Regions from separate parts of the Mesorhizobium sp. WSM4842 genome, predicted to be linked through region 1. Evidence: riboswitches for the same ligand, from Rfam matches in the RefSeq annotation. Region 1 holds a riboswitch; each other region holds the start of a gene.

Region 1 (10,298 bases):
TCTGCGGTAAGCTGGATGAGGTTGTCGATGTTTTTGAAGTCTTCTTCTGGCATGAAACTCTCCGGTGGATTTGTCTGCGGAGCGTCGCTTCTAGTGGTGATTTCCGGTGAAAGCAACAAATCTCGCGACAGATTGTTCGTTGCTCGTCCAACATTGAGGTCTATAGCACCACATCACGCGGTCGTGACACTGATCTGCCTGGTAGTCGCTGTCCCATAACTGCGCCAGTGTCCGCCTTTCCGTTCCGATCTCGTCCGTTTGAATTGCAAAAGGAAGACGCAGAAAGCTTGTAAAGCACCATGAGCCGTGCACTCGCAGGGGCAGAAAACCTTGCGCGTATGAAACAGGTTGGCGTTGCGGCAGCATGTGGCGACAGGCCACGGAACCGACCAAACCTCAGGCGAACAAACAGCGATTGCGCGCGCCCACCAATGGAATCCGCCGTCGGGCGATGGATACACCGCAGTTACTGTTTCCGCCGCTCGATTGGCTTGGTCGGCAGGCACGATTCCCTCGATCCGCTGATCTAGCGCAGGGCGTTCGCAAGCCGCATGTGGAGAATGGTTTCCGTGCACATCGTAAGGACTCCATTTATGAAAATTCTATTCCCTGCGGTGGCTGTTGCGCTTGTGGCAGCCACAGCTTTTGCTGCGCAGTCCATTCCGCCAGACCTCAGAGAAACGGCACTGGCCACCTTCAAGCCCTTGCCATTCACGCCGGCGCTCGCCAACAACCCGAGCACGCCGGAGAAGATTGCCCTCGGCAAGGCACTGTTCTTCGATCCACGCCTCTCGTCCTCAGGCGTTTTCTCCTGCAACTCGTGCCACAACCTGGCCACCGGGGGCGACGACAATCGTGAAACTTCGATTGGCCATGGTTGGCAGAAGGGGCAGCGCAACGCGCCGACGGTGTTTAACTCTGTCTTCAACAAATCACAGTTTTGGGACGGTCGCGCCGAAGACCTGAAAGCTCAGGCCAAAGGGCCGATACAGGCCGGTGTCGAAATGGCCAACACACCGCATCGAGTGGTCGAGACGTTCAAATCGATGCCGCAATATGTGGAGTTGTTCCATTCAGCTTTCCCGGATGAGGCCAATCCCATCACCCTCGACAACCTAGTCAATGCACTCGCAGAGTATGAGGCGACACTGGTCACGCCGGCCCCCTTCGACGCCTTCCTCAATGGCGATGAGACCGCCATCGGTCCCAAAGAGAAACAGGGCCTGGCCCTTTTTATCGAAAAGGGCTGCTCGTCCTGCCATTCCGGTGTCAATATTGGTGGGGAAGGCTATTATCCATTCGGCCTCGTTGAGAGGCCTAGCGCCGACATTCTGCCGGAGAACGACAAGGGACGATTTGCCGTCACCAATGTACCCGAGGATTCCTATGTTTTCCGCGTGCCGTCGCTGCGCAACGTAGCAATCACCGCGCCATACTTTCATTCGGGCAAGGTCTGGGACCTGAGAGAGGCCGTCGCTATCATGGGCACCACCCAGCTTGGCGAACAGCTAACGCAAATCGAAATCGATCAGCTGGTTGCCTACCTTCATTCGCTGACCGGAAAGCGAGCGGAGATCACATATCCCATCTTGCCGACTGAAACGCCCACAACACCTCGGCCTCGATCCTAGGCATTGGGAAAGCAGACGATCGCGGCGGGGCCTGTGAGCATTTCCTTGCCCGATCTGGGCGAATTGCCACGAGCGTCGCCGATTTGGCCGCGATACGTCGCCGACGATTGAGCGGCGCACGTCGGGGGAGGAGCCACTGCTTTGCACAGCGATGCCCCTCGCGGCGAGATCGCCGGCAGGCCGGGGGGTGCCGTCCCTCCAACTTTCCGGAACGGCACCCGGCCAACGCTCACCAGTCCATCACCACCTTGCCCGAATTGCCGCTGCGCATCGCGTCGAACCCAGTCTTGTAGTCGTCAATGCCGATGCGGTGCGTGATCAACCCACTGACATCGAGCGGACCCTGCACCAGGGCGATCATCTTGTACCAGGTCTCGAACATTTCGCGGCCATAGATGCCCTTGAGATGCAGCATCTTGAAGATGACCTTGTTCCAGTCGATCTCGAAGCCGGTCGGGGCAATGCCCAGAATGGCGATCTTGCCGCCATTGTTCATGGTGTCGATCATGTCGCGGAAGGCGGGTGCCGCACCCGACATTTCGAGGCCGACGTCAAAACCTTCGGTCATGCCGAGCGCCGGCATGACGTCGCGCAGCTTTTCCTTCGACGCGTCGACGACATGCTGGACGCCAAGCTTTTTCGCCAGCGCAAGCCGCACCGGGTTGATGTCTGTGATGACCACCTTTCGCGCGCCGACGCATTGGGCAACGAGCGCAGCCATGATGCCGATCGGCCCGGCGCCGGTGACCAGCACGTCCTCGCCGACCAGATCGAAGGACAATGCGGTGTGAACGGCATTGCCCAGGGGATCGAAGATCGCCGCGGTCTCGTCCGGCACATCATCGGGGATCGGCACGACATTGTGCTGCGGGATCGCCAGATATTCGCCGAAGGCGCCGGGACGGTTGACGCCGACACCGAGCGTATTGCGGCACAGATGCCCTCGCCCAGCACGGCAGTTGCGGCAATGGCCGCAGACGATGTGGCCTTCGCCCGACACGCGCTGGCCGACCTTGTATTCGGTGACCGCTGCGCCGAAATCGGCGACCGTGCCGATAAATTCATGGCCGGTGACCATCGGCACCGGCACCGTCTTTTGCGCCCACTGGTCCCAATTGTAGATGTGCAAGTCAGTGCCGCAGACCGCCGTCTTCTTGATCTTGATCAGCACATCGTTGGGGCCGATCTCCGGCACCGGCACCTCTTCCATCCAGATGCCCGGTTCGGCCTTGGCCTTCACCAACGCCTTCATCATGTTCGACATCAAGTGCTCCTTACACCTTGGTTGATTCCGCTCCTTGCCGCTCCTCCGGTAGCCTGCACAACGAAAAAGGTGCGCTCGGAGAGCACACCTGAGATCCTTGGCCGATCGTAATGTTGGCGGCTGCCTTTGTGTCGAAGCAACATTCCACCGCGATCCATGCGCTTGAAAAACTCTGTTTTCAGCGAACCTCAGCAGAAGCGGAGCAAACGCCATGCCAGATGCAGCCAAGTTTCAATTCAAGCGATGAGTAATGGTCGCAGCTTGCGGCTGGGCGGTATGGCTATTTTGTCGATGTCCGCCACATGCGACGCATTCCCTCGATACCGGTGCTCTCGATGGTCGATCTCGCCGCCGATATCTCGATGGTGCCGGTGCACAGGCGGCATCCGCAAGCGTTCGCCCCTCGGTGAAGTGTCTGTTGACCCCTGGCTGTGTGAGAGGCTGAAGCTCATGGACAAAGCCGCCTTCCCCCATTTCGTGATCGAAATCATCCGTCCTTCGGACCGGAAGCGCTTCCAAATCCTGCCTCGCCGCTGGGCCGTCGAGCGGACCTTCGGCTGGACGACAAGGGTGGGGACTCGCACGCGTCCACCGACCTGTGCGCGGCTTTTCGATGTCGTCCTTTGTTTGAATTATCCGCGCAGCCCGCCACATGTTTGCCGGTCACAGTGGCCCAGCGGCCTGCGCCTGCACTTTCTCCCGCAGCGCGCTTGCTGCAGCGATCATGTTCATGAGGGCAGGGCGGACCTCCTCCCATTTCCTTGTTTTGAGGCCACAGTCCGGATTCACCCACAGTTGGCCGTCCGACAGTCGCTCGCGGGCAAGTTGGGCGAGATGCAAAATTTCGCCAATTTCCGGGACACGTGGTGAGTGAATGTCGTAGACGCCAGGACCGATTTCGTTCGGATATTTTGACTTCGTGAAGGCGTCTAGCAGTTCCATTTTGGAGCGCGACGTCTCGATCGAAATCACGTCCGCGTCCAGTTCAGCGATCGAGTCGATGATCTCATTGAACTCAGAATAGCACATGTGGGTGTGAATTTGGGTCGCGTCCTCTACACCCGTTGAAGCGAGACGGAAGCATTCGACTGCCCAGCCGAGATAATGTTTCCAATCGGACTTCCGCAGGGGCAAGCCTTCGCGAAACGCGGCCTCATCGATCTGGATCACCCTTGCGCCAACTCTTTCAAGGTCGGCCACTTCATCGCGGATGGCGAGTGCGATCTGGCGGCAGACCTCGGCGCGGGGTACGTCGTCGCGCACAAAAGACCAGTTAAGAATCGTCACTGGGCCTGTGAGCATGCCCTTTACCGGCTTTTTCGTCAGAGACTGGGCAAATTGCCACCAGAGGACCGTCATCGGATTGGGCCGCGATACGTCGCCGAAGATGATGGGAGGGCGCACGAGCCGGGAGCCGTAACTTTGCACCCAGCCATGCTGGGTGAATGCGAGGCCGGACAGCTGCTCGCCGAAATGCTGCACCATGTCGTTTCGTTCGAACTCGCCGTGTACCAGCACGTCCAGCCCGATCTCCTCCTGCCAACGGACCGCCGCCTCAGTCTCCTTCTTCAGGAAGGCCTGGTAGTCGACATAGCTCAGCCTGCCCTTCGCATGAGCGGAGCGCGCCCTGCGCACCTCGGGCGTCTGCGGGAAGGACCCGATGGTAGTCGTGGGGAACGGCGGCAGGCCGAGCGTGTCAGCCTGGATTCTCGAGCGCTTGGGAAATGCGCTCTTTCGTTGCTTCATGACGCCGTCAATGCTGATAATTCGCCCGTGGACGAGCGCATCATGGACCTTTGTAGACATTGCGCGCGCGGCGGCCGCCTCGGCAGAAGCTTCCAGTGAGCCTGCTACGGCCTCCCTGCCTTCGGATAAGGCTTGGGCCAGCACGAGCAGCTCTTCAGTCTTCTGGGCGGCGAATGCCAGCCACGAACTGACGTCCACATCGAGCGCGGTCTCCATCCGCAGGTCCATCGGCACATGAAGCATCGAGCAGGAAGGCGCAATCTCGACGCGATCCAGCGGCCAGCCGGCAACGACCGGCTTGATGCGGTCGAGAATGGCAGCCAGGTTCGCGCGCCAGACGTTGCGGCCGTCGATCAAGCCAAGTGAGAGCACCAGATCCTTCGGTGCGAGCCGACCAACCGTCTCCAACTGCTCGGGAGCGCGCACGAGGTCGAGATGTAGGCCCGCCAGGCGCAGCGAAAGCGCGGTCTCCAGATTGTCTCCCAGCGGCCCGAAATAGGTCGCCATCATAATTTTCAACTTGGGCGCGGCTTTCGACAGCTGGCCGTATGTGAATTCGAAGGCAGCTCGTTCGTTCGGGTTAAGGTCGAGCACAAGCGCCGGCTCATCAATCTGTACCCAGTCGGCCCCCGAGAGCTCCAGCCTCCGCAGGAGTTGCTCGTAGACGGGCAGCAGGCGCGGTAGGAGCGCTATGGGATTGAAGCCCTGGTCGGGAGACTTTGCCAGCTTGAGGAAGGTCACCGGTCCAAGGATGACCGGGCGTGTATGGATGCCGAGCTCTTTTGCCTCCAGAAAGTGATCGACTGGTTTCGTCGACGAGAGGGCGAATGTCTGATCGTCGCCCAGCTCCGGCACGATGTAGTGGTAGTTCGTGTCGAACCATTTGGTCATTTCCATCGCGGTTACGCGCTGCCCTGCATGCCCGTGACTGGCGCGTCCGCAAGCCGCGGCATCGCCTTGCGTCCCGCGCGCCATCGCGAAATAGATGTCGAGCGGGACCTCCCCGCCCGTCCAGCCGTAACGAGCTGGCACGGCGCCGACCATTGCTGCGGTGTCGAGCACATGGTCATACAGTGAGAAATCGTTCGACGGGATTTTCGACACGCCGCGGTCATGCTGCTCGCTCCAGCTGGCGGCACGGAGTGCCTTCGCCGTCGACAGAAGGTTGGCAGCAGAAGATTTTCTGGACCAGTAGCTTTCGAGCGCGAATTTCAGTTCTCGCCGGCGACCGATACGCGGCATGCCAAGCGTTGCTATGGGAACTTGCTGGGAGACATTCATTCCATACCCCGATGGTTGCGGCGGGGACAAGGAAGGCGCTAGCAGGCCGGCATAAACGCCGAGCTGCCGCGGCCATCAGACACCCCGCCCGTGGACGTTGTTTACCGTGGCAGGTCTCCTGGCTCGCGGGTCACAGCCTCTGCCCCGTCTTCCCGGGGCAGCGCCCCAGTGACATTGATGGGTTTGGCTCGCCGCTTACAGTTGCGGGGGCAGCGCCGGCATTGCACCGGCTTCCCTCTTAGCTCCGCTACGGCAACGCCTTGCGGAGAACCACGACACGCGGACAATCGCAGCAGCCCGCTTTGTTGTCAATGCGGTATAAAGAAATGTTTATGTGTTTATGTGAACCGTTCACCTGCGGCGTGTTTCCCAAGTCGCAGGTCGCGGTAGAGCTGAGCCATTTGCGCCACTCGCCGGTCTGCGCAGGCTGTGCCTGGCCGCTCGGGCAATCTGCCAGTCTACGATCCCGGCTCAAAACGACTTTCGTCAAAAAGGGCGTGTTGGCCATCATGATCGGCCGGCAGTACTGGCCCGAAGTGCGACAACGTCCCTGAGCCTCAAGAAATCAGAAATTTGGAGAAAACCGCCATCCTTCACGGACGGGTACGCGACGTTTTACCCGCGCTTGGCTGGACAGCCCGCACAACGGGAAGGTGGGCAACACGTGGCGGAGATGCCGCCCTACAACAGCCCCGCCTGTTCAGCCTCGCGGCGCAAAGTCTGCCGCGGCCTGGGGCCGATCTGCTGGATGACCAATCCGGCAGCCAGTGAACCGAGGTCGCCGCAATCCTTCAGGCTGCGGCCTTGCGTGTAGCCGTAGAGGAAACCTGCGGCATAGAGGTCGCCGGCGCCCGTCGTGTCGACCAGCTCCTTGATCGCGGTCGCCTTGATGACCACGGTCTCGTCGCCGCGCACGATGACGGAGCCTTTTTCCGAACGGGTCACGGCGGCGATCCGGCAATCCTTGCGGATCTGCGCCAGCGCCTCGTCGAACGACGCCGTCTGATAAAGCGATTTGATCTCGTGGCTGTTGGCGAAGACGATATCGACTGTACCCGAACGCATCAGGTCGAGGAATTCGTCGCGATAGCGGTCGACGCAGAACGAATCCGACAGTGTCATCGACACTTCGCGGCCTGCCGCGTGCGCCAGCATCGCCGTCTGCCGGATTGCCTCCTTGGCGCGCGGCGGATCCCACAGATAGCCTTCGAAATAGGTGACCTTGGCGCCAGAGGCCTTGTCGACCTCGACATCCTCCGGCCCGAGCTCGATGCAGGCGCCGAGATAGGTGTTCATCGAGCGCTCGCCGTCTGGGGTAACGAAGATCATCGAGCGCGCCGTCGGCGGCTCGCCCTTGAGCGGCCTGGTGTCGAAGGCAACCCCCTGCGCATGGATGTCGTGGGCGTAGATTTCGCCTAGCGCATCGTTGGAGACCTTGCCGAAGAAAGCAGCGCGGCCGCCGAAGCTGGCGACACCCGCCGCCGTGTTGCCGGCGCTGCCGCCGGAGGCTTCGATGGCCGGGCCCATGCGGCTGTAGAGCAGCTCGGCGCGCCTCGTGTCGATCAGGTTCATCGCGCCCTTGATGATGCCGTTCGTCTCCAAAAATGCTTCGTCGCACTGCGCGATGATGTCGACGATGGCATTGCCGATGCAAAGCACGTCATATTTCGAGATCAGTGTCTCCGCCAAAAACCCGAGCCGGCTTCTCGCCACGCCGGGGCCGGCGTGTTTTTTGGCGAGTGTGGAATGGGTCGCACTATGCCCACGCATCCAATACCCGCGCATCACGCAGCTGCCGGTCCTGCCTCACGCAACAGGTCGTCAGCTCTGTCCGTCTTTTCCCAGGTGAACTCCGGCTCTTCGCGGCCGAAGTGTCCGTATGTCGCGGTCTTGCGGTAAATCGGCCGTAAGAGATCAAGCGCCTTGATGATGCCTTTCGGCCGGAGATCGAAAAGCTCAAGGACGGCGCGCTCGATCCTTTTTTCATCAATCTTTGCGGTTCCGAATGTATTGACGAGGATAGAGACCGGCGCGGCCACACCGATCGCGTAAGCAAGCTGAACCTCGCACACCTGCGCCAGTCCGCTGGCAACGACGTTTTTTGCGACGTACCGCGCCGCATAGGCGGCCGACCGATCAACCTTGGAGGGGTCCTTGCCCGAAAAGGCACCGCCGCCGTGACGCCCCATACCGCCGTAGGAATCGACGATGATCTTGCGGCCGGTGAGCCCGCAGTCGCCGCGCGGCCCACCGACCACGAACCGGCCTGTTGGATTGACCAGGAACCTTATCCCGGTAGTATCCAAGTCGTGGGGCAAGACCGGCCTTATGATCTCCTCAATGACGCCTTCGCGGACCGTGGCTTGTGAGACCTCTTCGTCATGCTGCGTCGACAGGACTATGGTATCGAGCGCTATCGGGCGCAAACCCTCATAACGGACGGACACTTGAGATTTAACGTCCGGGCGAAGCCAGCCAAGGCGTCCGGTTTGGCGCACCTCCGCCTGTTTTTTTGTCAATTCGTGAGCGAGTTGGATTGGCAACGGCATCAATGTTTCGGTCTCGTTGCACGCGTACCCGAACATGAGGCCCTGATCCCCCGCTCCCTGCTCGAGATCCTGCCCTCGTCCCTCGTCGACGCCCTGGCTGATGTCAGGCGACTGCTCGGTCAAGGCCAAGATCACGGCGCAACGGCGGCCGTCAAAGCCGATCGCATCGTCATCATATCCAATGTCCAAAATGATATCGCGGGCAACTTGGCTGTAGTCGATCTGCGCGTGACTGGTGATCTCGCCAGCCAGAACGACCATCCCTGACTTCACCAACGCTTCACAAGCAACGCGAGCCTTAGGATCCTTACGAAGGATCGCATCGAGCACGCCATCTGAGATATTGTCGGCCATCTTGTCGGGATGTCCGGCGCCGACGGATTCGGAAGAAAACACGAATTGTCTGGGCATGAAATGTCCTCGCTTCAAACGTTGGAATTGATGTGACAGTTGATCCGGCCGTCTTACCTGTCGGAGATGCCAGGCACGTCGAACGCAGCGCAGAAGTCGGCAACGTCTCTGCGCACTCTGGCATGCACGTCCGAATCATCGGGCTGGCGACAGACCAGGTCGATGAAAGCGGCAATCTGCACCATTTCCGCTTCGCGCATGCCCACAGACGTCACTGCTGGCGTGCCTAAGCGTATGCCGCTGGTGAGCGCGGGATGGCGCCGGTCGCCCGGCACCATGTTGAAATTCGTAATGATACCTGCTTGCGACAGACGCTCGGCATAGTCTTTCCCAGACAGCGGCCGGTCCCTAAGATCAAGGATCAGCATGTGATTGTCAGTGCCCCCCGTGACGAGTTCATAACCTCGCTCCAGAAGGGCCTGGGCCAGAGCCTTGGCGTTGTTGACGATCTGCTGACCGTACACACGGAAGGATGCATTCCCTGCTTCGTGCAGAGCGACAGCTAGCGCGGCAATCGTATTCATGTGCGGTCCGCCCTGGAGGAGAGGGAACACGGCACGGTCTATGCGTTTGGCCAGATTGTGTTTGCTCTTGGAATGGTAGAGCGCCTGATAGCGGTCTTCATTCCTTGACAAGATGAAGCCACCGCGGGGGCCGCGGATCGATTTGTGAGAGGTGCTGGTGACAACATCGCAATGGCCAACGGGATTCGGATGCACTCCTGCGACAATGAGGCCGCTGATGTGGGCGATGTCGGCTACCAGATAGGAGTTCACCTCCGAAGCAATGTCGGCCATTGCCTCATAGTCAAAGATGCGCGGATAAGCAGTTCCGCCGACCCAAATGAGCTTCGGTCGTTCGCGTTTGGCCGTCTCGCGCAAGCGGTCATGGTCAATCTGCTGCGTCTTTTCGTGCAGCCCGTACGGAACTCGCTGATAATCAGTGCCGGAGAAGTTGACGGCCCAACCGTGCGTCAGATGCCCCCCGCCGGGGAGGGTCAAGCCCATCATCTTGTCTCCCGGACACAACAGCGCTCGACAGACAGCCTGATTGGCCGGCGAGCCGGAATAAGGCTGCACGTTGGCGTGTTCATAGCCGAACAGCGCCTTCAATCGCTCGATGGCGAGATTCTCAAGCTCATCGACAATCTCGTTTCCGGCGTAGTAGCGCGCGCCGGGATATCCCTCGGCATACTTGTTGGTGAAAATAGACCCGGTCGCTTCCAGCACCGCGGAGGACGCGAAGTTCTCGGAGGCGATAAGTTTGAGGGTCGTCCGCTCCTGGCGCTCCTGTCTTAAAAGCAGCTCGTGAACGCGAGAATCTGCGACAGCCAGGTGAGGCCACTCGCAAGTGTCAAGCTCCGCGATGGCGCCGCCAGTCGAATTGTCCATATCAGCTTCGCGCTCCATTGGGACT
Region 2 (10,298 bases), 1.0 Mb from region 1:
CAACGCAGTCGGCATCGACATCCGAAAGCGAAAAGCGGATCGGCGTTGCGGCCTCAGTAGGTATCTCGACCCCGCCCTCTGCCGGCCCACCCTCTGCCGGCGAACCGAACGGGGCCGGTATTTCCTCCACCCCTGGGGCCGCAAAGCTTTCCTGATGATAGTTGGCCATGTCGAAGCCGGCCGCCTCCAGCATCTGCCGCACGGCGCGCATGAACGGGTCGGGGCCGCAGCAGAAAATTTCGCGCTCGCGAAAATCGGGCGCCAGCAGCGGCAGCCGTATCGCGTCGATCCGGCCCATATGGCCGAACCAGCCCTCGCGGCTGGACCGCTCCTCGATCATGAAGCCGAGCGTCAGGCCCGGCATGCGGCTGCCGAGCAATTCGAGCTCCTTGCGGAAGATGATCTCCTCGGGCTTTCGCGCGCAGTTGACGAAGCCGACATCTGTCCAGGGCGCGCAATCGTTCAGCCAGCGCAGCATCGACATCATCGGAGTCACGCCGGAGCCGGCCGAAATGAACAGATATCTGGCCGCGGGATGGCTGTGCAGCGAAAAGTTGCCCGACGGCCCATAGGCCTTCACGTGAACACCGGGCTTCAGATTGTCGAACATCCAGCGTGTGCCGAGGCTGCCGGGCTGTGCTTTCACCGTCACCGCGATCGAGAACGGCCGCGACGGCGAGGACGACAGCGTATAGGTCCGCATCAACGGGCCCTCGGTGGTCGGCAGTTCCAGCGTCACGAACTGCCCCGGTCTGTAGCGGAACCAGGTCTGGTTGTCGGAGCGGAAGGTGAAGGTCTTCACGTCAGGCGCCTCGTCACTGACGCCGATGACTTCCAGCACCTGGAGCCTGTCGTTCCAGGGCGCCATCTCGTCGAGATGGCGGTAGAGGCCGAGGTCCGTCATCGTATTCATCCCCTTGGCCTCGCTCAGGCGACGCTGCGCAACGCCGGCCGCCCGCCCTCGGCAAGGCGCGGCCCGATGAAGGAGGCGTACCATTCGACGAACTGGATGACGCCGCCCTCATGCAGTTCCGAATAGGGGCCGGGCTCATAGGCCGGCGACAGGATGCCGAAGGCGTTTTCCTCAACGATGCGGCGGTCCTGGTCGTTGGTCTCGGTCCAGACATGGGTGAGATCGGCGAGGTCGTAGTCGACGCCTTCGACCGCGTCCTTGTGGACAAGCCATTTGGTGGTGACGGCCGTTTCCGTGGCACTGATCGGCAGCACGCGGAAGGTGACCGCATGATCGCCGAGGATATGGTTCCAGGTCGTCGGATAGTGATAGAGCAGCAGCGAGCCGATACCGTCGGTCGAAACGTCGTCGGAGAGGTTCTTCTTCACCGCACGTCTTCCCGTCATCGTGTAGCTAACGGCATCGCGCAGCAGCGGGGCGCGGGTGGCGCGATACTGCCCGGCCGGATCGATGCGGAACTTGCTCGGCAGGCCCGCCGCCTCGCATTTCGCCCAGTGCGCGAGCATCTCCGGATCGCTGTCGGCGCCCTGCACGCCGGTGACGGTCGGCGCTTCCGGGAATGTCTTGCACAGTTCCGGATGGTTGCCGGCGCAATGGTAGCACTCGCGGTTGTTCTCCCAGACGAGCTTCCAGTTGCCCTTCTCGACGATGGTCGATTCGAAGGCGATTTTTGCCTCGCGCAGCCGGTGCGGCAGGAGGTAAGGCTCGATCATGGCGCGCATCGGCGCGAAATCGGCGGGCTCCTTGGCCAGGCAGATGAAGATGTAGCCACTGATGCTTTCGCAAGCCACCGGCTTCAGGCTGAACTGGCTCTTGTCGAAGCCGTCCGCCATCTGCCTCGCGAACAAGAGCCTGCCGTCCAGCTCGTAGGTCCATTGGTGATAGGGGCAGACGAGCTTCGCCGCCGTACCCTTGTCGGCGTTGCAGACGCGGCTGCCGCGATGCCGGCAGGAATTGTGGAAGGCGTTGATCTTGCCTTGCTGGTCGCGGACCAGCACGACCGGATAGTCGCCGATCTGCGCGGTGATGTAGCTGCCCGGCTTCGGCAACTCGCAATCGTGGCCGATGAACAGCCAGTCGCGATACCAGATCAGCTCCATGTCGAGCTTGAAGAAATCGGGATCGGTGTAGAAGGGCTGCTCGAGCGAGTAGCCTTCCCTGCGGCCGTGCAAGAGCCTCAGCATGTCGTTGCGCGCATCCATGTCCTGTCCTCATAGCCGTCGCATCGGCCCGAAATCGGAATCGATTTCGGAAAGCACGATGCGCAATTCAAAGTCTTGGAGCGTACGTTGTGCGTCCAAATGGACGCATGTCGCTCCAAAGACTGAACTGGTGGTGATGGAGGGAGGATCGGCCGCAAGCCGGCGACAGGGCCGGGCATGCACTATCCACCTCTTGACCGCCCACCGCGATCAGTCGAGTCTAGAAATCTCGGGCTGGTTTCCGGGCTCTGGAGTGTCCTTGCGGACCATCGCGACACCTTCCCAGGCTTGGGCCCAGTGGTCTCCCGTTGCGACTTGAACTCCACCACCGTTGCGGGGGCAGCGCCGGGTTCTGACCGGCTTCCCAATTCTCCGCTTCGTCGTCACCAAGCGGCACCTGAGATGGCGTGATCTAATCATGACGGCCGGCTGACTGTCCGCATGAAAGCGACATCGTATCCATGCGGCGCGACACTGCCGGCGAAACCTGTGGGCCGGGATTTGAGGAAGGTGAACTTTGCGCCTGCTGCGAGCGCTGCCGGTCCTGAAAGCGTGCCGGATTGACCATTGCAGGGCGCCGAAATGGTTAACGATTCGACAACAACTCAGCACCGGCTTTTTAAGCCGCTTCTAAAATCGAACCGAACGGTTCGTTTCTGTTGACAATGCGTGCATGACGCTGTGAACGCAGGTCCGGCAATCCGTCAAATGGTCGATTAGCCTCTTTGTCCTAAACCTTTGAAAACAAAACAGAAAGCAATGACGATAGAAGCCTCTGGTACAATTTCAAGGTGTAGATTCTTGGTCCACACGGAACAACTTCGTGATTGGAATCTGCCGGATGGCCTTCCCACATCGGGGCTGTCCGGACGACGCGAATTCCTCCCAAGACACGCCGCTAGACGGACGGAAAACTAAAGATACTGGAGTTCCAAAAATGAAAAAGATTGCTCTTATTGCCGTCGCCGTTCTGGCCATCACCGGCAGCGCCTTTGCTGGCAGCGACCATTATGGGTCCAACGGCGCCAATCAGCCGACCGCCTCGGTCGACAGTTCGTATACGGCTTCCATTCAGAAGTCGGCTCACGCTGAAAAGCCCGTCGACCAGGGCGCCGACCGCAACCTTTTCGGCAACAATTAACAGCTGATCCCAGACCATGATCCCGAAGTGGAAACCGGTTTTCGTAAAAGATCATGGTCAAACAACAAGACAAAGCGGCCAGTCCGCCGCTCGGGATCTGAAAAATTCAGGAGTACTAGAAATGAAGAAGATCATTCTTGCCACCGCCGCCATCCTGGCTGTCTCCGGCAGCGCTTTTGCCGGCAGCGACAACTTTGGATCGAACGGCGCCAACCAGCCGGCCGCTGCGGTCGACAACGGCTCGTACACGGCTTCGATTCAGAATTCGGCTTCGGCGCAGAATCCGGTTCCGGCTGACGAGAAGCCCGTCAATGGCAGCGACCGTAACCTCTTCGGCAACAACTAATGTCGATCCCAACAGCAGCGGCGGCATTGTCTTTCACAAAGACCGAGGCCGCCGCGCTGATGGGATACGAGAATCCAGGATTACTGAAATGAAGAAGATCGTTCTCACCGCTGCGGCACTTTTGATTGCTGCCGGCAGCGCCTATGCCCGCAACGACAAAGTTGGCGGAACCGACATCAACAAGCAGGCGACCGTCAACGTCGACAACACGCAGACGTCTTCGGTAGGCAATACCGGCTCGCTGGTTTACAAGCTGATCAATTCCTCGGGCGACATACAGAAGTCCGCCCCGCAGGGCAGCGACCGGAACCTGTTCGGCCGCTAACAGCGACCTGAATGCAATGCACAAGAGCGGCGGGCTCTGCCCGCCGCTCTTGTTTTTGCCTTCGCCAAACTGCCTGATCCAGTAGTTAGGCTGCCTTTGCTTCCGCCATGTGGAGTGTGAAGGAATGTCCGTCGGCGTCGAAAATATGCAGGTCGCCGGGATCGGCATTCAACCGCAACGCAGCGCCGCGCTTGACTTCGGCATTGCCTGGCAGCTTGGTCACCAGCGGCAGGTCGGCGCGGCCGATGTCGACATAGACGAGCTGGACCTCGCCGAGCTGCTCGACATAATCCACCGTTCCCTCGAAAAGATAATCGGCGCCGGTGGCGATCATCAGATCCTCCGGCCGCACGCCGAAGCTGACCGAAGCACCCTTCGCGGACGCCGGCGTGGCGATCGGCACCGTCGCCTTGCGCCCGCCGACATGACTGACGATGGTCGGGTCGCCTGATTTGTCGATCGTCGCCGGCAGGATGTTCATGGCCGGCGAGCCGATGAACTGGGCGACGAACAGATTGCCGGGTCTCTTGTAGAGCTCCATCGGCGTGCCGACCTGCTCGATGTGGCCCTCCTTGAGCACGACGATGCGGTCGGCCAGCGTCATCGCCTCGACCTGGTCGTGGGTGACGTAGATCATCGTCGTAGCAGGCATCGACTCCTTGAGCTTGGCGATCTCGATGCGGGTGGCAACCCGCAGTGCCGCGTCGAGGTTCGACAGCGGCTCGTCGAACAGGAAGACCTTAGGGTTACGCACGATGGCGCGGCCGATGGCGACGCGCTGGCGCTGGCCGCCCGACATCGCCTTGGGCAAGCGGTCGAGGTATTTGGTCAGCTGCAGGATTTCCGCCGCCTGGCGCACCCGCTTGTCGATCTCGGCCTTGCTCTCCTTGCCGATCTTCATCGAGAACGCCATGTTGTCGTAGACGGTCATGTGCGGATAGAGCGCATAGGACTGGAACACCATGGCGATGCCGCGCTTCGACGGTGGCACGTCGTTCACCACCTCGCCGTCGATCTTGAGCTCGCCGGAGGTGATTTCCTCAAGTCCGGCGATCGACCGCAGCAAGGTCGACTTGCCACAGCCCGAAGGGCCGACGAAGACGATGAACTCGCCCGACTTTATGTCGAGGTCGATGCCGTGGAGAATGTTGAGATTGCCGTATGATTTCTTCACTTGCCTTAGCGTGACATCGGCCATGATACCCTCCGGTGAATTGCAAACTCAGTCGATACGCCCGAACCAGGCGCTGTAGCCGCCGAGGCGGATAGAGCCGGCGGCAGTCTGTCCCGAAAACCCGTGCCCCGGCAAGGGCTGCAGCGAGCGTCGGCCAAGATCGATTTCGGCCGGTCGGCTGCCAAGATTGAAGGCGCAGACGATCTGCTCATTGCCCTCGCGGCGCGTGAAGGCGACCGTATCGCCCTCGCTTTCGATGAAGTCGATATCGCCCTTGGCCAGCGCCGGATGTAAACGGCGGAAGGCAAGAAAGCGCCGGTAATGTTCGAACAGCGAGCTGTCGTCGCCCTGCTGCACATCGACCGCTTGCGAAAGGTGCTTGGCGGGCACGGGCAGCCATGGCTTTGCCTTGGAGAAGCCGCCATTGCTGTCGGCGCCATTCCAGACCATCGGCGTGCGGCAGCCGTCGCGGCCCTTGAATTCCGGCCAGAAGCGGATGCCGTAGGGGTCCTGCAGATCCTCGAATTGCAATTCCGCTTCGCCAAGACCGAGTTCCTCGCCCTGGTAGATACAGACCGAGCCGCGCAGCGACATCAGCAGCGCCGAGATTACCTTGAGATAAGCCGTCTGGTCGGCCTCGCCGGCCGCCCAGCGCGAGGCAGTGCGCATCACGTCGTGGTTGGAAAAGGCCCAACACGACCAGCCGTCGCTGGCGACCTTGCCAAAGGCTTCCAGCACCGAACGCACCTTTGCCGCGCTGATCTTTTCGGGCGCCAGGAAGTCGAACGAATAGCACATGTGCACGCGCTTGCTGCCGGCGGTATAGGCCGCCACCACCTCCAGTCCGCGCTGCGAATCGCCGACTTCGCCGACCGCCGCCGTCGCCGGATATTCGTCGAGCAAGGCGCGGAAGCGCTCGAGGAAGCCGAGGTTTTCGGGGCGGCTCTTGTCGTAGAGATGGTCCTGGTAGTTGTAGGGGTTTACGGAAGGAGCAGTCTGGTCGTTGCGCTGTTCGGGCGGCAGCGGCGGATTGTCCTCCAGGCCCTGGCTGTGGAAGTAGAAATTGATGGTGTCGAGGCGGAAGCCGTCGACGCCGCGCTCCAGCCAGAAGCGGGTGACATCGAGCAGCGCATCCTGGACCGCGCGGCTGTGGAAGTTGAGATCGGGCTGCTCGGCCAGGAAATTATGCAGGTAATATTGCTGGCGGCTGGTGTCCCACTGCCAGGCCGAACCGCCGAAGATCGACAGCCAGTTGTTGGGTGGCGTGCCGTCGGGCTTGGCGTCGGCCCAGACATACCAGTCCGCCTTCGGGTTGGTGCGGCTCGAGCGGCTTTCCCTGAACCACGGATGGATGTCGGCGGTATGCGACAGCACCTCGTCGATCATCACCTTGAGCCCGAGCCTGTGCGCCTCGGCGGTCAGGGCATCGAAATCGGCCAGCGTGCCGAACATCGGATCGACGTCGCAATAGTCTGATACGTCGTAGCCGAAATCCTTCATCGGCGACTTGAAGAACGGCGAGATCCAAATGGCATTGACGCCGAGCGCTGCGATGTAGGGCAGCCTGCGGATGATGCCCCTGAGGTCGCCGATGCCGTCGCCGTTGGAGTCCTGGTAGCTGCGCGGATAGATCTGGTAGATCACGGCACCTCGCCACCAGTCGCGGTCGACGGCGACGTAGGGACTCAACGTCGCTTTCACAGCGGATTGCATGAGCTCAACCTCCTTTCACCGAGCCGGCGAGCAGCCCGCGGACGAAATAGCGCTGCAGCGAGAAGAACACGATCAACGGCACGACAATGGTGATGAAGGCCGATGTCGTCAGGATCTCCCAGTCGCCGCCGCGCGAGCCGAGCAACGCGTTAAGCTTGGCGGTCAGCACGATCTGGTCGCCCTCGGTACCGAGGAAAACCATCGCAACCAGCAGATCGTTCCACACCCAAAGGAACTGGAAGATGGCGAAGGAGGCCAGCACCGGGAACGACAGCGGCAGTACGATCTTGACGAAGATCTCGAAATCACTGGCGCCGTCGATCCGCGCCGATTCCATGATTTCGCGCGGCAGGCCGGCAATGTAGCTTCTGAGGAGATATATGGCGAAGGGCAGGCCGAAGCCGGTATGCGCCAGCCAGATGCCGAGATAGGTTTTCGACGGCACGCCGAAGAAGCTGCCGACGCCGTTGTAGAGCTTCAGCAGCGGGATCAGCGACATCTGCAGCGGCACGACCAAGAGGCCGATGATCACCGCGATGAGCAACGCCCGGCCGGGAAAGCGCATCCAGGCCAGCGCATAGGCCGCGAACGCCGCGATCAGGATCGGGATGACCGTCGCCGGAATGGTGACGGTCAGCGAATTCATGAAGGAGCGGCCGATGCCTTCCGAAAACAGCACCGTACTGTAATTGTCGGTGGTGAATTTCGGCGGCGCCGACGAGGCGTAGTAGACGCGCTGGCCGCGCTCGCCCTCGAAGGCCTTCGTTGAGGTCATGACGAAACTGCCGTCGGCGTTGAGCTGCAAGGTCTCGCCGTCGCCGAGATCGGCTGTGGTGCCGGCGGGATATTGCGTCGGCGCCGACGACTTGACGCCGAAGGCGCTGATGTCGCGGGCCGGATCGTCGCCGAAGATGTTGCCCTCGAGGACGAACTTGCCGTCCTTCTCGACTTGCGCCGAGGCGGGTGGCAGCCGGCCCGCTTCCGTCTGGGTGGAACTGGCGAACGAGTTCCACCAGCCCGAGGCGATGATCTGATCCTTGTCGCGCAGCGACGAGACGAGAATGCCGAGCGTCGGGATAGTCCAGATCGCGACGAAGATGAAGACCGCGATATGGACGCCGAAACGGCTGGCAAAGGACTTTCCGGTCGCCGCGGCCATCTCAATGCCCTCCCGTCTCTTTGTTGGCCTGGCGGATGTTCCAGACCATGATCGGAATGACCGCGATCATGATGATGATGGCGATGGTGGCGCCGCGGCCGAAATCGCCGCCGCCGCGGAACATCCAGTCGAACATCAGATTGGCCAGAACCTGGCTGTTCCATTGGCCGTTGGTCATGGTCAGCACGATGTCGAAAACCTTCAGCACCAGGATGGTGATCGTGGTCCAGACGACGGCGATCGTGCCCCAGATCTGCGGCACCATGATCTTCCAGAAGATCTGGAACGGATTGGCGCCGTCGATGACGGCCGCCTCCAGCGTCTCTTCGGGAATACCCCGCAAGGCAGAGGACAGGATGACCATGGCAAAGCCGGTTTGGATCCAGATCAGGATGATCATCAGGAAGAAATTGTTCCAGAACGGCAGCGAGATCCAGACCTGAGGCTGGCCGCCGAAATACTGGATGATGGCGTTGAGCAGACCGATCTGCGTCTGGCCCGCGCCGCGATACTCGTAGATGAATTTCCAGATGACGCTGGCGCCGACGAAGGAGATGGCCAGCGGCAGGAAAATCAGGCTCTTGGCGATGGTGCCCCACCAGATCTTGTCGGTAAGGACGGCGATGATCAGCCCGAGGAAGGTGCAGGCGGCAGGCACGACCGCCAGCCAGATGATGTTGTTGAAGATGGCGTTGCGGAACTCGCGGTCGCCGAACGCCCATTCATAATTGGCGAAGCCGACGAAATTGGCGCCACCGCGATCGAGCAACGACAGCCTCAGAGTCTCCACGACCGGGTAGATCAGGTAGATGGTGAGGATGATCATGGCCGGGCCGACGAACAGCCACGGCCGGATCATCCCCTGCCGGCGCAGATTGTCGATGGCCGCAGCACCTGCAACGCCGCGCGACGGGAAGATGATGTCCACCAGTTTGTTGGCGCCCCAGAAATAGGCGACGCAGCTGCCGACGCCGACGATGATGACTGTTATGGCCGAGAAAATCTGAGCCGCCACGGGTCCCTCCCTCTGCGCATGATCCGCCAGTCGAGAATGGATTTGGCGACGGGATCATGGGCCGATTCAGTTGTTTGGAACGCAACCGGATGCAAGGCAGGGTTCTGCTCTTGCGGGTCGCGCGTCATGCCGGAATGTGCTCATAAATAAAGATTGCTGCGCCGCGGGCCGCCGGTCGGATCCGGGCCACTGGGGCCCGGATCCATTCAGGATCGGCAGTCCGAACGTTCAGCCGGGCCGCCTACTTGATCGCGTCCCAGCTCTTCTGGATGTCGGTGGCGACATCCTGGGCGGACTTGCCGCCGACGAGATCGATCATGCCGGTCCAGAAGGCGCCGGCGCCGATCTTGCCCGGCATCAGATCGGACCCGTCGAAGCGGAACGTCGAGGCTTCGGCAAGGATTTCGCCCTGCTTCTTCAGCGCGTCGCTGGCATAGGCGTCCTTGTTGGCCGACTTGAACGGCGTCACGAAGCCGCCCTGCGCCATCCAGATCTCATGGGCGAGCGGCATCTTCAGGAATTCGATGAACGCGCGGGCACTCTTGCTATCCTTGGTGATCATGGCCAGCGTGCCGGCGCCGAGCACCGGGGTGCCGAGGTCGGGCTTGGAGGCGTAAGGTGGGAAGTAGAAGAAGTCGACGTCCTGGCCGACCTCAGTGCCTTCCGGGAAGAAGGTCGGGATGAACGAAGCCTGATGATGCAAGTAGCATTTAGGCGGCACCGAGAAGAGGCCTTTCGGGCTGTCGCGGAAGTCGGTCGCCGCAACTGCCTTGGCGCCGCCGTCGACCATCTTGTCGTCGGTCGCGATCTTGCCGAACATGTCGATGGCGTTGACCACCGCGGGGTCGTTGAACGGAATCTCGTTCTTCACCCATTTGTCGTAAGTCTCGGGCGTCTGGGTGCGCAGCATGATGTCCTCGACCCAGTCGGTCGCCGGCCAGCCGGTGGCGCCGCCCGAACCGAGCCCGATGCACCATGGTGTGCCGCCGTCGGCGATGATCTTCTTTTCAAGCTCGGCGAGCTCTTCCTGCGTCTTCGGCACCTCGTAGTCGGCTTCCTCGAAATTGTCCGGCGAGTACCAGACCAGCGATTTCACGTCGGCCTTGTACGGGAAGGCGAAGAAGCCCGGCTTGCCGTCCTTGTCGTTGAAGGTGCCGAGATCGACCCATGACTGGCCGGCGCCGTAATTGTCCTTGATCCAGTTGGCGGTGTCGTCGCCGAGCGGCGTCAGCAGGCCCTTGGACGCCAGA
Region 3 (10,298 bases), 2.8 Mb from region 1:
ATTCGTTGAGTTCACAGCAACGATGGTGCCACAACCCTCGCCGCCGCCCCATAGCTTCTCTCCCCGTCCTTCACGGGGAGAGGGTAAGGGTGAGGGGCAGCGCAGACGAGCATTCCGTATCTTCGAGGTTCAAAATGGCCGGAACAAACAAACGCGTGTGGTGGGGCGACTACCGGACCACCGAATACGCCACCATCGATCCGGAGGCGACGATCGCGGTTCTGCCGGTGGCGGCGATCGAACAGCACGGGCCGCATCTGCCGGTTTCGACCGACACCTCGATCATGAACGGCATGCTCGAAACGGTGATCGCTCGCTTGCCCGGCGATCTCGACATCCGCATCCTGCCGGTCCAGGCAGTGGGCAAGTCGAACGAGCACCTGCATGCGCCGGGAACCCTTACTCTGCCGCCGGCGACCTTAATCGAGGCCTGGACCGAGCTTGGCCTGTCGATCGCGCGGGCCGGGTTAAGGAAACTGATTGTCGTCAACTCGCATGGCGGCAACGAGGAGATCATGGGCATCATCACCCGCGAATTGCGCGTGCGGGCGAAGATGCTGGCGGTGAAGACAAGCTGGCAGCGCTTTGGCCGGCCGGCCGGCATGTATACAGAGCTTGAGGACCGCCACGGCATCCATGGCGGCGACGTCGAGACCTCGCTGATGCTGCATTTCCGGCCGGATCTGGTCGACATGGCAAAGGCCGACAATTTCGTGTCCAACGTCGCCCGCGCTGAAAAGGAATTTTCGCTGCTGCGCCACACCGGAACGCACGCCTTCGCCTGGATCGCCACCGATCTCAACCCGAACGGCGTGGTCGGCGACGCCAGCATTGCAACGGCCGAAAAAGGCAGGCTTACCGCCAACCATCAGGCTGACGGTTTCATCAGCCTGTTGAAGGATGTGCGCAAGGCGAAGCTGGCCGACTGGCTGGCCTAGGGGTCTACTTCAGGTCAAGGTGAGCCGAAATGCGGATTTCTGCACACGCCCCGCTTGAGGTTCACGGCAGACAGCCACTTTTGATGGCGCTAGTTTCCAGACCGTGCGTAAAGTAAAGTCTCGCCGGTTGTTGCTAGTCTCACATCCGTGGGTGCGCGATGGTTGTCGTCACAAAGGCACTGACGCTTGCTGACTTCCATGAAGCCCGCGCACTCATCGCGGAGATGGGTCAATGGGACGTTGCACAATGCGGCGTGCACGGTCTTCCGTCGGAAGACGTGATTTCCGCCTACTATTCTGACGATGCCGCGAGCTTGTTGGAAAAGTGCACCTTGCCCAGCACAGGGATGTACCTCGCTCGGATTGGCTCTGTGGCCTTGGGCTGCGTCGGCCACGTCAGCCATGGAGATGTTGCCGAGGTCGTTAAGCTCTTCGTGCGTCCTGAAGGACGAGGAAAAGGCGTAGGAGCCCGCCTCCTTGCGACGGCGCTCGATGCTATCGAGCAGTCCAAGTTCGCAAAAGTGAACCTGGTGACAATTTCATTCATGACGAGTGCTATCACTCTTTACCGCAAGTTCGGCTTTCAAGAGTGCGCACCGTTCGAACCAGCACCGAAGGGCTTGGGGGAGGCTACGCGATACATGGAAAGGGTCACCAAATAGTTTGGACGGCTGCCGTGAAAACAAGCGCAGCCCAGCCCGATCGGGACGGATCAGGCCTCTGACCAGAATCAGCCGTCTATCTTCAACGCAAAAGGCGTGCCTTCGAAGGCCTCCGCGCCGCGCCCGATCGCCTCGATCGCGCGGATCATGCGGCCGTTGCGATCAAGAAGCGCATCGGCGACCGCAACCAACCGCGGATTGGGTGTCGCCGTCGGCGACAGCGCGCGCAGCGTCTCGGCCAATTCAACCTCGCAGCGCTTCGGCGCCAGTGCTGCCGCGATGATGTAGGCCGAGGCGGTCGACCGGCTGATGCCGGCATAGCAATGCACGACCAGCGGCCGCGCCCGATCCCATCGGCGCGCGAAATCGAGCAGGTTGCGGACATGGATTTCGCCCGGCATGGTCATGCCCTCTTGCGCCACGGCAATGTCGTGCATGACCAGATGCAGATGGTTTTCCCGGGCGATCGAGGCCGGCCGCGTCACCTCGGTACCGGCGGCCAGCAGGGAAAGCAGCCGCTCGGCGCCGGTCTTCGCGACGGTTTCCTCGACTTTTGACAGCGAACAGACATGGATCATTGCTTGATCTCCTTGGTGTCGCGTTGTTGCGCCCAGTCGGCAAGAGCCAATTCGAGTCGCTGCCATTCCTCGTCCCCGCCCGGCAGCCCGGCGCGCAGCACATGCGGCCGGTCGGAGAAATGGCGGAGCAGGATGCCGCGCTCGCCAAGCACCGAAAACAAACCGGCGGCGTCCGCCAGCCTGATATAGCGGAACAGCGTGGTGCCGCCGGCAACAGCAACGCCGAAGCGGCCGAACAGCGCATCGACCCGCGCGGCATCCTCGGCCAGACGGCGCCGCATCTCGACCTGCCAATCCACGTCGGCAAGCGCGCGGATGCCATATTCGAGCGCCGGTCCGGCAACAGCCCACGGTCCGAATTGCGCCTGTAGCCGTTCGACTGTCAGCGCGTCGGCCAGTGCAAAGCCAAGCCGCAGGCCGGCGAGGCCAAAGAACTTGCCGAAGGAGCGCAGCACGACCATGCTGCCTTGCTCGACATCGCCGGCCAGGCTTTCCGCGCGCGGGCCGACATCCATGAAGGCTTCGTCGACGACCAGCACTCCGCCTTTGGCGCGCAATCTTCCGGCAAGCCCAAGCAGCTTCTTGCGTTCGATGACGCGCCCGTCCGGATTGTTGGGGTTGACGACGATGGCGAGGTCGGCTCCTGCCAGGGCCTCGAAATCGTCGACCTCCATCACCGCATGACCGACGATCGCCGCTGCCCGCTGATGTTCGGCATAAGTCGGCCCAAACACCAGCGCCTTGCCGGGGCTCGCCAGCGAGGCGACGCGCGGCAACAGGATCTGCGTGCCCGGTGCCGCCACCACATTCGCTGCCGATGGCGCGCCATAGGCGCTTGCCGCGACGTTGGCCAACTCACGGGCGCGCGAAGCTTCCGGCAATCTTGACAGAGCGGTGGCGGGCGGCTCGAAAAACGGGTAGGAGTGCGGATTGATACCGGTCGAGAGGTCGACGAAGGGCTGCGGCGCATTGGGAAAAAGCGCCAACGCCCGGCCAAGGCTTCCGCCGTGATCCAACACTGCCGCCGCTCCATCAAGAGACTTCATGTCGATCCTGATCGCTTTCCTGTCACTGGTTGTTGAATTCGCTGTCGGCTACCCGGGCTGGCTGCTTGGCGCCATCGGCCATCCCGTCACCTGGTTCGGTAGGCTGATATCCTTTCTCGACCGCAGGCTCAACCGCGCCATTGATTCCGACGCCGTCCGTCGTCGGCGCGGCATTGATGCACTGCTGATCATCGTGCTGGTGCCGGCCACCATCGCTTTCGCGGTTGAAACCGTGCTTTCGGGCATTCCAGCCGGACTGGTCCTCACGGCAATTCTGGCGACATCGCTGCTGTCGCAGAAGAGCCTGGCCGAGCATGTCGAGCAGGTGGCCGACGGACTCGACAATGGCGGGCTCGACATCGGCCGTGCTGCCGTTTCACGGATCGTCGGCCGCGATCCGAAAAAGCTCGACAAAGCCGGCGTCTGCCGCGCGGCGATCGAAAGCCTGGCCGAGAATTTTTCCGACGGCGTCGTCGCGCCCGTCTTCTGGATCGGCGTCGGTGGGCTGGCCGGCGGCGTCGCCTACAAGGCTGCCAACACCGCCGATTCGATGATCGGCCACCGCACGCCGCGCCACGAGGCCTTCGGCCAGGCGGCAGCGCGCTTCGACGATCTGATCAACCTGCCGGCGTCGCGGCTGACCGCGCTGCTCATCGTGCTGGCCGCCTTCTTCGTCAAAGACGCCGATGCCGGCAACGCCTGGCGCACAGTGCTGCGCGACGCGAAAAAACACCGCTCGCCCAACGCCGGCTGGCCTGAGGCCGCGATGGCCGGCGCGCTCGGGTTGGCGCTCGCCGGGCCGCGCTCCTATGACGGCGTCATGGTCGACGATGCATTCATGGGCGAAGGCGGCCACCGCGATGCCGAGAGTGTCGACATCAGGCGGGCACTGAAACTCTACCGGGTAGCCGACTTTCTGCTGATCGCGCTGTTCGGCTTGCTGTCGGTGATTGTTATCGCTGCGTGACGCCCGAATGGGTCGGCAAACCCGACCTACCAAGTAACACGGACTTCCTTTGCGCTTGGATCGGCTGCCTCGCCAAACCTTTTGATCGCGTATCCACCGGCAGCTACGGGAAAAGATCTCAATACGGGTTCGACTACAACAAAAAGTCGTTCAGCGTTTGGCCCATACATGTAGAGGATGCATTCGCCCTCACCAAACAAGTCACCGTCAAACTCGCCGACCGACGCATCCTCGATAGCTTTCTCTAGCCGATCCTCGAGCGCGTAAATGGATTCGCGTTCTTGCGACGCTCCAAATTGACCGTCCTTCAGAAGAAGATAGACGATTACCGCCTGTTCCACGAACAATCTCCAGCTTGCCTAGCGATCAGAATTCTATCCCCTGCCATAAGGCGGGCGCCGAAACTCTACAGGGTCGCCGACCTAGTGCTGACGCGCTGTTCGGGAGATCTCGGCGGTCGTCATTATGGCGTGATCGACGCTCGAGATCGAGCGCAAAACAAAAACCCGCCTCGCGAGCGGGTCGGCGGTGCGAATCAGCACTATAGAAGAATCAGTATCATAGCTGCCGGCACAAAGCAAGAACAATACAGCTTGAGGTTGTCGAAAACCGCAGGTGAGATCCGATCTCCCCCGCAAGGGGAGATCGGCAATTTTACCAGCGTCACCGCCACCAGCACCGCAATGCTTGAGGGTGCCCTGCCGAAGCGCAATCACCCCTCAGAATTCAATCCCTTGCTGCGCCTTAACGCCGGCGGAAAAGTGATGTTTGGTCACGCCCATCTCGGTGACCAGATCGGCGGCATCGACCAGCGCCGGCTTGGCATTGCGGCCGGTGACGACGACATGCAGGTTTTCGCGCCGCCCTTTCAGCGCCGCCACCACTTTGTCGAGATCGAGATAGTCGTAGCGCAGCGCGATGTTCAGTTCGTCGAGCACCACAAGGCTGATCGACGGATCGGCCATCAGCTCGAGCGCCTTGGCCCAGGCAGCCTCGGCGGCGGCGATGTCGCGCTTCAGATCCTGCGTCTCCCAGGTGAAACCCTCGCCCATCGTGTGCCAGACGACCCGATCGCCGAAAGCGGCAAAGGCATCCTTCTCGCCGGTATGCCATTTGCCCTTGATGAACTGGACGACGCCGACGCGCTTGCCGTAGCCGAGCATCCTCAGCGCCAACCCGAAAGCAGCGGTGGTCTTGCCTTTGCCGGGCCCGGTGTTGACGATCAGCAGCGCCTTCTCGACCGTCTTTCCGGCGACCTCGGCGTCCTGCACCGCCTTGCGCTTGGCCATCTTGGCGCGGTGACGTTCCTCGTCCCTGTCGTTAATCGGCTTGTCTTCAATGTGTTTGTTATCAGCCATGTCATTTCACCTCGAGCGGCAATCCCGCCACCATCAGCAGCACGGTGCCGGCGACTGCCGCGACCTGCTGGTTGAGCCGGCCGGCGGCATCGCGAAACCGGCGAGCCAGCGCATTGTCGGGCACGATGCCCTGGCCAACCTCGTTGGAAACCACGAACCATGGCCCGCGCGGCCGCGACAGCACATCGGCCAGCCCTCGGCATTCGGCCTCAATGTCGCGTTCGGCCAGCATATGGTTGGTCAGCCACAGCGTGAGGCAATCGACGAGGACAGGCCGGCCGTCAGGCAACGCCTCAATCGCGCCGACGAGATCGAGTGGCGCGTCGATGGTCGTCCAACCCTCGCCGCGCCGCGACCGATGCAGCGCGATACGCTCGCGCATCTCGTCGTCATAGGCTTGCGCCGTAGCGATATAGGCCCACGGCGCCGGACAGGCCGTCACCAGTCTTTCGGCATGCGCGCTCTTGCCGGAGCGCGCACCGCCGATGACCAGGGTCAGCTTGCCGCCGGGAGCAGCGCGATCAGGCAAAGCTGTCGCGCAGGCCGGTCGTGCTGCCGGTCAAGCGGCCGCGCACCACGCCGACGACGGCGCCGAGCACCAGCCAGAACACCAGATTGGTCAGTGTCACCGCCACCACGAACTGGTGGTGCAGGGCTTCCGGGATCGGCGATTCAAAACTGTCGGGCTGCGGCGCGCCGACGATATGCGGCGCCACGATCCACGCCACGGCAAGCAGCGCCAGCGGCAGGGATTTGCGAAAGGCGAGCAGCCCAAGACCGGCCGCTGTCACCACCACAGTTGCCGTCCACCAGATCTGGCGCTGGGCGAGATCGGCAGCCGGCATAGCCGGCAGTTCGGGAGGCAGGCCAAGGTTCGGAGCCAGCGTGAACACGGCAAAGCCGGCAAGGCCCCAGAACAGGCCCTGACGCCAATTGCCGATGCCGCCGGCGAACTCCGAAGCGGCGACCAGGATCAGCGCAAAGCCGATGCCGGTGACGACGTTGGCAACGACGTTGAAGGCGAAGCGCTCGAAACCGTCGGCCGGCGCCCAGCCTTCGTCTTCCGCAGCCGGAGCGGCCGGTTCGGCGCTACTCATGGCATTGGCGTCCGTGGCGTTCGCGGCCGGCGCCGCGGCGTGGTCATGCGTGTGGCCACCGCCGGCCTGCTCGTAGACTTCCGCCTTGAGAATGAGCGGCACGGTGGCGTAGGCCTGCATGCAGGCGAGAACGACGCCAGCCACAAGCCCTGCGATCGCCGCGATGAACACGACGTTGCGAAACAGTGTCATGATGTCGGCCCCTCGTCAGTGGCAGGGAAACGCCATCGAATGGCGATAGTCGTGGGCGGCATTGTGGACCGCATCGATATGCGAGAAGCCGACAAAGCCCATGACGAAAATGCCGAGAAATGCAGCAAGCGCCAGCTGCACGAAGCGCGACTGCGAGGAGACGGAAGCGACGAGCGAGACGGAAGCGGTATTCATGTCTTGTCCTTTCGCCCTCCACCCGAGGGCATAGAAATCAGTTCTCCTGTCGCCGGCAGGTCTCCTGGCTCGCGGATCAGCGCCCTTCCCCACCTTCCCGAAGAAGCTCTTCCCGAAAGAAACTCTTCAGTGGCATATGGAGAGGACTACCGCACACAGTTGCGGGGGCAGCCACGGCATTGGGCAAAGAATCGCCCTTACCGCATTCCCTCTTGGTTCCAAACGGAACCGACGACGGGTGCGACTATAGGCAGAATCGCCGTGCCCGGCAAACCAAATTCCGCCAGCTACCAGCGCGAATGCGCCGTCTCTGGAACCAGCCGGCCGGCGCCACGAGGCCGGAGTGCTGATGCCCGAGGAATATGGCCCGCATCGCTTCTAATGGGTGCGTCAGCGGCATACGGCGCTTTCACCGACGCCCTGAGCATCAACGGGATTTGCCCTGTCTTCTTTTGTCCGGGGCAACCATGATAGTCGTCTTCAAGTGCTGAATCAGATTGCGAGACCATGAGCATTTCTACGCCGACCGTTCAGGACCGATCCAAGCGCATCATCGCCATCGACGTCGCCCGCGGCGTCGCTTTGCTTGCCATGGCGAGTTACCATTTCACCTGGGATCTCGAATTCTTTGGCTACACCGATCCCGGCCTGACCGCCTTCGGCTGGTGGAAATTCTACGCGCGCTGCATCGCTTCGACCTTCCTGTTCCTGGTCGGCGTCAGCCTGTTCCTCGCCCATAGCAAACTGATCCGCTGGAACGGCTTCTGGAAACGCTTCGCCATGGTCGCCGGGGCGGCGCTCGCCATATCGGCTGCCACGAGGCTTGCCACGCCGGACAGTTTCATCTTCTTCGGTATCCTGCACGAGATCGCGCTCGCCAGCCTGCTCGGCCTGGCGTTTCTGCGGCTGCCGGCGCTGCTGACGCTTGCTGTCGCAGCTTTCGTCATCACAGCGCCGCTCTACCTCAGGTCCGAGATCTTCGACCATCCGGCCCTGTGGTGGGTCGGCCTGTCGGCAACCAACCCGCGCTCCAACGATTATGTCCCGCTGTTTCCATGGTTCGGCGCTGTGCTTGCGGGTATCGCGACGGCAAAACTCGCCTCCGCCTCCGGCCTGCTGACGCGGTTGGCAGGCCTGACGCCCGGCCGCTGGACAAATCCGCTGGTCTTTATCGGCCGGCACAGCCTCGCCTTCTATCTGATCCACCAGCCGGTGCTGATCGGCTCGATCTGGCTTTTTTCGCAAGTCATGCCGGCACCGGTCGAGACCAGGCAGGTCACCTTCCTGAAAGAATGCCAGACTTCGTGCGAGCAATCGCGCGACACGGAGTTCTGCTCCAGCTATTGTGTGTGCATGCTCGATACACTCGAGGGCGAGGCCACGCTTGATCGGCTCTACCGCAACGACCAAGCTGCGGAATCGAAGGCACATCTCGACGAGCTCGCCGGCGCCTGCACTGCCAAAGCCGACAGCACTTTGATGGAGGGAGGAGCACAATGACCGACCATCAACAGAAACCTGGGCAACAGAAACCGGGACAGCCGAAACCGGGGTTTATACCGTGGCCGCCGCTGATCTATGTCGCGGCCATCGCCGTCAGCATCGCGCTTGGCTTGCTCTATCCGCTGCCATGGATCGGCGGCCTTCTGGGCGACATCCTGTTCGCGGCCGGCTGGGTGGCATTGTTCGGCGTCGTCGCGCTCTGGTTCACGGCAATCCGCACCATGATCCGGGCAAAGACGACTCTCCACCCAAACGCCGTGCCCGATCACCTGGTCACATCAGGCCCCTTCGCCGTCAGCCGCAACCCGATATATCTGGCCAACACGCTGCTGCTGATCGGCGTGGCCCTTATCTCGGGGATCGTATGGTTCCTGCCGCTGGCGATCATCGCCGCCTTCGCAACGCAGAAGATGGCGATCGAGGGCGAGGAAAGAGTTCTGACGGCGAAATTCGGCAAGAAATACCGGGATTACGCTAAAAAGGTGCGGCGCTGGATTTGAGGCGTGCGGCAAGGTCTTTTTAAGAATTCGCTCTGGCAGAAAACCACACTAGCTGGCCGCCAGAGTAGAATTGTCAAAAAAGGCCGCTCAGGTGTTGACGCCGAGCTCCACCAATCGCTCGACGCAGGATTCCTCGGCCTGATCTAGTTCCGCCAGCGTCTCTTCGAGGTCGCGGCGCTTCTGGCGCAGATCCTCGCGCTTTTCCTCGATTCGTTTGATCATCAGGTTGAGCTGACCGACCTCCCCGGGCGGCTCCTTGTACATCTGGATGATTTCGCGGATTTCGTTGATCGAAAAGCCGAGCCTCTTGCCGCGCATGATCTGGCGGATGAGATGCCGGTCCGACGGGCGAAACAGCCGCGTGCGGCCGCGCCGTACCGGCTGCACCAGCCCCTCGTCCTCGTAGAAGCGCAGCGTCCGCGTCGAAACATCGAATTCGCGGGTCAGTTCGGTGATCGAATAATATTCCCGCATCGTTACTCCAAAAGCCCGGAAAGCGGCGCGATTGCCATCATGCGGCGATGCCTTCATTCACAAAAGGGCTCGTCCCGCACCGGAATCGACCGGCAGCTCTCCATCCAAACCTCGCACGCAACTTACGTAAAAGTCAATTGAAACGCCTTATCCGGCTCCCGCGCCCAGATGCAGCCACCAGGTGGCAAGGCTAAGGAAGGCGAGGAAACCGATAACGTCGGTAATCATCGTCGTGAAGATTGATGACGAAATCGCCGGATCGGCGCCGAGCCTGTCGAGGAACAGAGGAATCAGAATGCCGCCGAGTGCCGCAGCCAGCATGTTCACGATCATCGCCGCGGCAATGACGAAACCGAGATCGGGATTGTGAAACCAGAGGCCGGCGACCAGCCCGAGGATCGCCGCAATGACCATGCCATTCAGCAAGCCGACCACAACCTCGCGGCGAATGACGCGACCGGCATTGTAGATATCGAGGTCGCGTGTGGCGAGCGCGCGCACGGTCACTGTCATCGTCTGCGTGCCGGCATTGCCGCCCAGCGAGGCGACGATCGGCATCAGTGCGGCAAGTGCGACCATTTCCTCGATCGTCGCACCGAACATACTGATCACCGAGGCCGAGATGAAGGCCGTCCCGAGGTTGACCAGCAGCCACGGAACGCGCGAGCGCGAGGTCGAGAGAATGCTGTCCGACAGTTCTTCATCGCCGACACCACCCATGCGCAGCAGATCCTCCTCTGCTTCCTGCTGGATGACGTCGACGACATCGTCGATGGTCAGCACGCCGA

The links. A riboswitch is a leader RNA that binds a small molecule or an ion and turns the genes downstream of it on or off. The one in region 1 is predicted to bind cobalamin.
Region 2: it holds a riboswitch for cobalamin, as region 1 does, so the genes downstream of both, AC0NIE_RS02075 (aromatic ring-hydroxylating oxygenase subunit alpha) here and metE (5-methyltetrahydropteroyltriglutamate--homocysteine S-methyltransferase) in region 1, are expected to answer to the same signal.
Region 3: it holds a riboswitch for cobalamin, as region 1 does, so the genes downstream of both, AC0NIE_RS18505 (CbtB domain-containing protein) here and metE (5-methyltetrahydropteroyltriglutamate--homocysteine S-methyltransferase) in region 1, are expected to answer to the same signal.

The regions. Positions count from the first base shown of each region.
Region 1 is NZ_CM148372.1:6,619,340-6,629,637, reverse strand. Features, by position in the region: gene AC0NIE_RS32085 (Ros/MucR family transcriptional regulator) at 1-53, opposite strand, end outside; gene AC0NIE_RS32080 (cytochrome-c peroxidase) at 594-1,631, shown strand; gene tdh (L-threonine 3-dehydrogenase) at 1,861-2,895, opposite strand; partial or broken gene AC0NIE_RS32070 (IS5/IS1182 family transposase) at 3,376-3,465, shown strand; gene metE (5-methyltetrahydropteroyltriglutamate--homocysteine S-methyltransferase) at 3,559-5,898, opposite strand; cobalamin riboswitch at 6,014-6,212, opposite strand; gene AC0NIE_RS32060 (adenosine kinase) at 6,604-7,596, opposite strand; gene metK (methionine adenosyltransferase) at 7,707-8,882, opposite strand; gene AC0NIE_RS32050 (serine hydroxymethyltransferase) at 8,936-10,273, opposite strand.
Region 2 is NZ_CM148372.1:452,483-462,780, reverse strand. Features, by position in the region: gene AC0NIE_RS02080 (FAD-binding oxidoreductase) at 1-904, opposite strand, end outside; gene AC0NIE_RS02075 (aromatic ring-hydroxylating oxygenase subunit alpha) at 928-2,175, opposite strand; cobalamin riboswitch at 2,391-2,591, opposite strand; gene AC0NIE_RS02070 (DUF680 domain-containing protein) at 3,113-3,316, shown strand; gene AC0NIE_RS02065 (DUF680 domain-containing protein) at 3,438-3,662, shown strand; gene AC0NIE_RS02060 (DUF680 domain-containing protein) at 3,628-3,987, shown strand; gene AC0NIE_RS02055 (ABC transporter ATP-binding protein) at 4,073-5,185, opposite strand; gene bglA (beta-galactosidase BglA) at 5,210-6,874, opposite strand; gene AC0NIE_RS02045 (carbohydrate ABC transporter permease) at 6,879-8,033, opposite strand; gene AC0NIE_RS02040 (carbohydrate ABC transporter permease) at 8,035-9,048, opposite strand; gene AC0NIE_RS02035 (ABC transporter substrate-binding protein) at 9,290-10,298, opposite strand, start outside.
Region 3 is NZ_CM148372.1:3,820,090-3,830,387, reverse strand. Features, by position in the region: gene AC0NIE_RS18550 (creatininase family protein) at 135-938, shown strand; gene AC0NIE_RS18545 (GNAT family N-acetyltransferase) at 1,097-1,600, shown strand; gene AC0NIE_RS18540 (tyrosine phosphatase family protein) at 1,669-2,178, opposite strand; gene cobD (threonine-phosphate decarboxylase CobD) at 2,175-3,224, opposite strand; gene cbiB (adenosylcobinamide-phosphate synthase CbiB) at 3,223-4,191, shown strand; gene AC0NIE_RS18525 (hypothetical protein) at 4,218-4,532, opposite strand; gene cobO (cob(I)yrinic acid a,c-diamide adenosyltransferase) at 4,911-5,549, opposite strand; gene cobU (bifunctional adenosylcobinamide kinase/adenosylcobinamide-phosphate guanylyltransferase) at 5,551-6,048, opposite strand; gene AC0NIE_RS18510 (CbtA family protein) at 6,071-6,838, opposite strand; gene AC0NIE_RS18505 (CbtB domain-containing protein) at 6,854-7,033, opposite strand; cobalamin riboswitch at 7,071-7,281, opposite strand; gene AC0NIE_RS18500 (acetyltransferase domain-containing protein) at 7,541-8,533, shown strand; gene AC0NIE_RS18495 (methyltransferase family protein) at 8,530-9,036, shown strand; gene AC0NIE_RS18490 (MerR family transcriptional regulator) at 9,124-9,510, opposite strand; gene mgtE (magnesium transporter) at 9,658-10,298, opposite strand, start outside.